2 linked regions of the Sphaerisporangium rubeum genome follow. The protein of the gene in region 2 interacts with the protein of the main gene of each other region in a pairwise test. Links are inferred from orthologs where the notes say so. Each region holds a gene or a part of one and is shown on either strand. Other genes may lie near its edges.

Evidence for each region.
Region 1: the proteins of ligA (region 2) and leuS interact in binary tests that used the Escherichia coli proteins (3 or more experiments, as listed by UniProt). The link is inferred for Sphaerisporangium rubeum from one-to-one orthologs.

Annotation. Positions count from the first base shown.
Region 1 is NZ_JACHIU010000001.1:2,235,929-2,239,333, reverse strand. The notes cover bases 219-3,312. They hold leuS (leucine--tRNA ligase), read right to left. Parts: upstream 2,965-3,312; coding sequence 472-2,964; downstream 219-471. Other genes in these bases: lexA (transcriptional repressor LexA), read left to right, coding at 219-282. Also shown: more of lexA, read left to right, coding at 1-218.
Region 2 is NZ_JACHIU010000001.1:6,393,925-6,397,367, forward strand. The notes cover bases 285-3,416. They hold ligA (NAD-dependent DNA ligase LigA), read right to left. Parts: upstream 3,048-3,416; coding sequence 522-3,047; downstream 285-521. Other genes in these bases: BJ992_RS26950 (methionine synthase), read right to left, coding at 3,237-3,416. Outside these bases: BJ992_RS26940 (encapsulin), read left to right, coding at 1-212; more of BJ992_RS26950, read right to left, coding at 3,417-3,443. UniProt on the Escherichia coli protein: DNA ligase that catalyzes the formation of phosphodiester linkages between 5'-phosphoryl and 3'-hydroxyl groups in double-stranded DNA using NAD as a coenzyme and as the energy source for the reaction.

The sequences.
Region 1 (3,405 bases), 4.2 Mb from region 2 along the record:
CAGCTCGTCGGCGAGGGCACGCTGTTCCTGCTCCAGGTCGCCGGCGACTCCATGATCGACGCCGCCATCGCGGACGGCGACTGGGTCGTGGTGCGCCAGCAGCCGGTCGCCGACAACGGCGACATCGTCGCCGCGATGATCGACGGCGAGGCCACCGTGAAGACCTTCAAGCGCAAGGACGGCCACGTCTGGCTGGTCCCGCAGAACGCCGTGTACGACCCCATCCCCGGCGACGAGGCCACGATCCTCGGCAAGGTCACCGCCGTCCTGCGCAAGCTCTGAGCCCACCCCGCCAGGCCGCCCCCCGCCGGGTCGGACCACCACCAGCCGGGTCAGCAGTGGCTGACCCGGCTTTTCGGTGTCTCCCTGGCCCTGTGCCGGCCGCAGTGGCGACCGGCCTCAGTGCCGACCATGGTGCCAACTGTGATGCCGGACGTGATGCCGACCATGGTGCCGGCCGTGATGCCGGCCTCAGGGGACGATGTTGACCAGCTTGGGTGCGCGCACGATCACCTTGCGCGGGCTGCCGTCGAGGTAGGCCCGCACCTTGTCCGACGCCAGGGCCAGCTCCTGCAGCTCGGCGTCCGAGACGCCGGGTGGCACCTCCAGGCGGTCACGCACCTTGCCGGCGACCTGCACGACGCACGTGACCGACTCCTGCACCAGCAGAGCGGGGTCGGCGACCGGCCAGGGGGCCGTCGCGACCGTGGGGCCGTGGCCCAGACGCTCCCAGCCCTCCTCGGCGCAGTACGGCGCGACCAGGGACAGCAGCACCGCCAGGGTCTCGGCCGCCTCGCGGACCGCCGGGTCGGCGGCGCCAGGGCCGCTGTCGATGGCGCGGCGCGCGGCGGTGGTCAGCTCCATGGTGCGCGCGACCGCCACGTTGAACTTGTGCGACTCGACCAGGCGGGTCACCTCGTCGACGGTGCGGTGCACGACCTTGCGCAGCTCGATGTCGCCGCCGGAGAAGCCGGCCCCCGGCGCGGACGCGGCCCCGGCCTCGGCCATCACACGGAAGGCCCGGCTCAGGAACTTCTGCGACGCCGCCGGTGACACGTCGGCCCAGTCGATGTCGTCCTCAGGCGGCCCGGCGAACACCATGGTCAGCCGTACGGCGTCCACCCCGAAGTTGTCGATCTGCTCGCCGAGGTCGACGCCGTTGCCCAGCGACTTGGACATGGCCTTGCCCTGGTTGACGACCTGCCCCTGGTTGAGCAGGCGCAGGAACGGCTCGGTGAAGTCCACCATGCCCATGTCGTGCAGGACCTTGGTGAAGAACCGCGAGTACAGCAGGTGCAGCACCGCGTGCTCGACGCCGCCGACGTACTGGTCGACCGGCCCCCAGCGGCGCACCTGCTCGACGTCGAACGGCGCGGTCTCCAGCTGCGGCGAGCAGTACCGCAGGAAGTACCACGAGGAGTCGACGAAGGTGTCCATCGTGTCGGTGTCGCGCAGCGCCGGGCCCTCACACTTGGGACACGCGACGTTCACCCAGTCGGTGGCGCTCGCCAGCGGCGACACACCCTTCGGCGCCAGCGCCTCGCCGCGCAGGTCGGGCAGCGTGACCGGCAGCTGGTCGTCGGGGACCGGCACCTCGCCGCAGTCGGGGCAGTGGATGATCGGGATCGGCGTGCCCCAGTAGCGCTGGCGGGACAGCAGCCAGTCGCGCAGGCGGTAGTTGACCGCGGCGGCCCCGGTGCCGCGCTCGCCGAGGATCTCGACGATGCGCGCGATGGCCTCGGCCTTGGTCAGCCCGTCCAGCGGCCCGGAGTTGACCAGGCGGCCCTCCCCCGGCGTAGCGGCGCCGGTCTCGGCGGGGTCGGGCAGGCCGGTCTCGACGACGACCCGGACCGGCAGGCCGAACTTCAGCGCGAAGTCCAGGTCGCGCTGGTCGTGGGCCGGCACCGCCATGATCGCGCCATGGCCGTAGTCGGCCAGCACGTAGTCGGCGGCCCACACCGGGATCCGCTCGCCGTTCACCGGGTTGACCGCGTGCCGTCCGAGGAAGACGCCGGTCTTCTCCTTGTCGGTGGCCAGCCGCTCGATGTCGCTCAGCTTGGCGACCTCGGCGCGGTAGGCCTCCAGCGCGGGACGCTGCTCCGGTGCGACGATCTCCTCGGCCAGCTGCGCGTCCGCGGCCACCACGAAGAACGTCGCGCCGTACAGCGTGTCGGGCCGGGTCGTGTACACGGTGACCGGCTCGGCGCGGCCCTCGATCTCGAACGCGACGTCGGCGCCTTCGGACCGGCCGATCCAGTTGCGCTGCATGGTCAGCACGCGCTCGGGCCAGCCGCCTTCCAGCTGCGCCATGTCGTCCAGCAGGCGGTCGGCGTAGTCGGTGATCTTGAAGTACCACTGGGTCAGCTCACGGCGCACGACCTCGGCGCCGCACCGCTCGCAGTGACCGGCGACGACCTGCTCGTTGGCCAGCACCGTCTGGTCCTGCGGGCACCAGTTGACCAGGCCGCCCTTGCGGTAGGCCAGACCCCGCTCGAAGAAGCGGTTGAACAGCCACTGGTTCCAGCGGTAGTACCCGGGGTCGCTGGTGTGCAGGCGGCGCGACCAGTCGAAGGAGATGCCGTACCGCTTGAAGGACGTGGCCTGGGTCTCGATGTTGGCGTACGTCCACTCGGCGGGGTGCGCGTTGCGGCGGATCGCGGCGTTCTCGGCCGGCAGGCCGAAGGAGTCCCAGCCGATGGGGTGCAGGACGTTGTACCCCTTGTGGAACCAGTAGCGCGCGACGACGTCGGCGATCGCGAAGACCTCGCCGTGCCCCATGTGCAGGTCGCCGGACGGGTAGGGGAACATGTCGAGCAGGTACTTGCGGGGACGCTCGTCGTCCTCCCCGCCGGCCCGGTAGGGGTCCAGTTCCTCCCAGCGGCGCTGCCACTTGGGCTGCAGCGTCTGCGGATCGTACTGCTCGTCGCTCACGGTCTCGTCCTTCGGTTCATCTGGGGCGCGGATGGCTTGATCGGTCCGAGGCAATAAATAAACCCCCCGTTCAGCACGAGGGGCAGCCGCGTCGACCCGCGTCTCAGCGCGCTCGACGCGGCCGGCCAAGAAGCAGGGTCCCGCCACGCATAGCTCAAGGGTAGCGCAGCGCGCAAAGCGCGTTCGTGGCGTTCGGAGTACCACCGACGCCAGTGATCGGAATGAGCACACATAGCGATCCGAAGGTGATAGATCCGTTGTGCCCCGTATGTACCTTTAGTTTACGCTTTCCGCTGTGGTGAACTCGTATGGGCCAGGACGTGGCCTGGAAATCCCGGGGGAGGACCTGCCGATGCAGGATCCGCCCACCGATCCCCACGGCCTGAGACTGCGGGAACCATTCTTCGATTCTCCTGCGGACCACCCCGCTCCACATGAGATCATGCCGAGCACCCCCAATCCGGGCATGATTTC
Region 2 (3,443 bases):
AGCCGCGCGACCACCCCGACACGATCGGCCAGTCCGTCAGCACCCGGCGCCTGGCCGGCGTGGACGACCCCTACTCCCTCGCACCCAGCGCCGAGGCCCACCCAGTGATCAGCGAGACGTCAGACCACGGCCACCCATCTACGAACGCCTCCGCCGCCGTCATCGTCGGCGACATCATCTGGGCCCCGCCATCACCGGCGCCTTCCTCCTGACCACCCGAGGCGGCGACCACACCCTGCACCATGGAAACCACACGACACGGCTACACAACCCTGGCCCCCACCTCGCCGAGCCGGAAAACCCGCACCGCACCGCACCGCACGGCACCGCACCGCACCGCACCGCACGGCACCGCACGGCACGGCACCGCACCGCACGGCACGGCACGGCACCGCACCGCACGGCACGGCACGGCACCGCACCGCACGGCACGGCACCGCACCGCACCGCGCGGCACGGTCAGGCGAACCCGATCACGGCCCTCACCCAGGACGGGCTCATCGGTGGGAGCCGTTGTACGGTCACACGGTCTCGACAGTGGCCTCCTGTGGAGTCTCCGCCGCCTCGGCCTCCGCCGGGGCCGGCTCGTCGGCGGAGTCCTCGGGCTCGACGTCCCCGACGGGGGTCACGGCTTCGGGGCCGTCCCGCAGGAGGGTGTGGAACTCCTCCTCGTCCAGGATGGGGACGCCGAGTTTCTCGGCCTTGTCGTACTTGGAGCCGGCGTTCTCGCCGGCGATGAGGAAGCTGGTCTTCTTCGAGACCGAGCCGGTGACCTTGCCGCCGCGGACGGCGAGGGCCTCGCTCGCCTCGTCGCGGGTGAAGTCGGTCAGTGTGCCGGTGACGACGAAGGTGAGGCCGGCGAGGAACTGGGGGCCGGCGGCGGCCGGCGGGTCGTCGGCCATGCGGACACCGGCCTGGCGCCAGCGCTCGACGATCTCGCGGTGCCAGTCCTCGGCGTACCACTCGCGGATGCTCGCGGCGATGGTGGGGCCGACGCCTTCCACGGCGGCGAGTTCCTCCTCGGACGCGCCGAAGACGCGATCCAGGGAGAGGAACGACATGGCGAGAGCCTGCGCGGCGGTCGGGCCGACGTGGCGGATGGACAGGGCCACAAGGACACGCCACAACGGCTGCTGTTTGGCCTTCTCCAGCTGCGCCAGCATGTGCTGAGCGTTCTTGCTCGGCTCGCCGTTCATGTTGGCGAAGAACGTGACGATCTTGCGCTCGCCGGTCTCGGGGTCGGTCTTCGGCAGGCCGGTGTCCTGGTCGCGGACCACCGAGCGGATCGGCAGCAGACGCTCGATCGTGAGGTCGAACAGGTCGGCCTCGGTCCGCACCGGTGGCTCCTCCGGCGGCTCAGGCGCGGTCAGCGCGGTCGCGGCGACGTAGCCGAGGCCTTCGATGTCGAACGCGCCGCGGCCCGCCGCGAAGAAGATGCGCTCCCGGATCTGCGCGGGACACGAGCGCGCGTTGGGGCAGCGGATGTCGACGTCGGCTTCCTTCATGTGCCGCAGCTCGGTGCCGCATTCGGGACAGTGGGTCGGCATGACGAACTCGCGCTCGGTGCCGTCGCGCAGCGGCACCACCGGGCCGACGATCTCGGGGATCACGTCGCCGGCCTTGCGCAGCACCACGGTGTCGCCGATCAGCACACCCTTGCGCGCCACCTCAGAGGCGTTGTGCAGCGTGGCCCGCTCCACGGTGGACTGCGCGACGATCACCGGCTTCATCACGCCGTACGGGGTGACCCTGCCGGTGCGGCCGACACCGACCTGGATGTCCAGGAGCTTGGTGTTGACCTCCTCCGGCGGGTACTTGAACGCGATGGCCCAGCGGGGGGCCCGTGAGGTGGAGCCGAGCTGCCGCTGCAGCTCGATGCGGTCGGTCTTGACCACCACACCGTCGATCTCGTACTCGGTGTCGTGACGGTGCTGCCGGTAGTGCTCGACGAACTCGGTGATCTCGGTGAGGCCGGGCACGACCCGGTACAGATCGCTGACCGGCAACCCGAAGTCGCGCAGCTTCTCGTACACACCCGACTGGGTCGTCGGGAACGGCGGCCCGCCATCCCACACGCCGACACCGTGCACGATCATGCGCAACGCTCGCTGCGCGGTGATACGCGGGTCCTTCTGCCGCAGCGAACCCGCCGCCGAGTTGCGCGGGTTGGCGAACGGCGGCTTGCCGGACGCGACGAGCTGCTCGTTGAGCCGCTCGAAGCCGTCGACCGTGAGATAGACCTCGCCACGGACCTCCAGCAGTTCAGGCACGTCCCCTTTGAGCCGGTGCGGGATGTTGGCCACCGTGCGGACGTTCGGCGTGACGTCGTCACCGACCCGGCCGTCCCCGCGGGTCGCGCCGCGGACCAGGCGTCCCTTCTCGTACACCAAGGCGATGGCCAGCCCGTCGATCTTCAGCTCGCACAGGAACGGCGCCGGGTCCCGCTCGAGCAGCCGCTCGGCCCTGGCCAGCCACCCCGCGAGGTCGGCGTCGTTGAAGGCGTTGTCGAGGCTCTCCAGGCGCCTGAGGTGGGAGACCGGCGCGAACTCGGTGGAGATCGGCGCGCCGACCTTCTGCGTGGGGGAATCAGGCGTCGCCAGGCTGGGATGCGCCGCCTCAAGCTCACGCAGTTCACGCATCCACACGTCGTACTCGCCGTCACTGACGGTCGGCGCGTCGAGCACGTAATACCGCCAGTTCGCCTCATCAGCCAACTCGGCCAACTCGGCGTGCCGCTCCAACGCCTCCACCGGAACACCCTCGACCTCATCAGATCGAGCCCCACCACCACCACGCTCCGACCCGTCCACAACCGACGAGTCCACCGCGGCAGACGGCTCGACACCTTCCCCGGACACCTCCACCGCCGGCACGGACGACGACTCCACCGACCCGGCCGCACGCTCCGACGAGTCCGCCGCGTCCTCCACCAAGCCGGACGGCTCGGCGTCGCGCTCCGGCACGTCCGCCGCGTCCTTGGCCGGTCCGGCGGGTGCGGTGTCACGCTCCGGCGCCTCGACCGGAACGTTCTCCACCTCGTCAGCCATGCCGTCTCCCCTCATCGTTCGTCCCCCGCAGAAAAGCTACGGCCGCCGACATGCTCCCGCACCCCCGCTTGGCCGCTCTACCTGGGGAATCGTTACTTCCACCATGCCATTCGGCACCGACATTTCTCCACGAACCTCGCCATCACCACCATCGCCCCACAAGTCCCATCAATACACCCCTATCAGGAGTCAGTCCTCACGATCCTCCGGGTCCTCGCGCAGCACACGCGCGGCCTCACGGCAGCGGGCCAGAGCGGCGCGCGCGTACGCCGGGGAGGCGCCGGCCAGGCCGCAGGACGGCGTGAGGACCGCCTGTGCCGCCAGTGCGCCGGGGTCGAAGCCGAGACGGCGCCACAACTCGATGACGGGCTTGGCGACGACCCCCTTGTCGGGAAG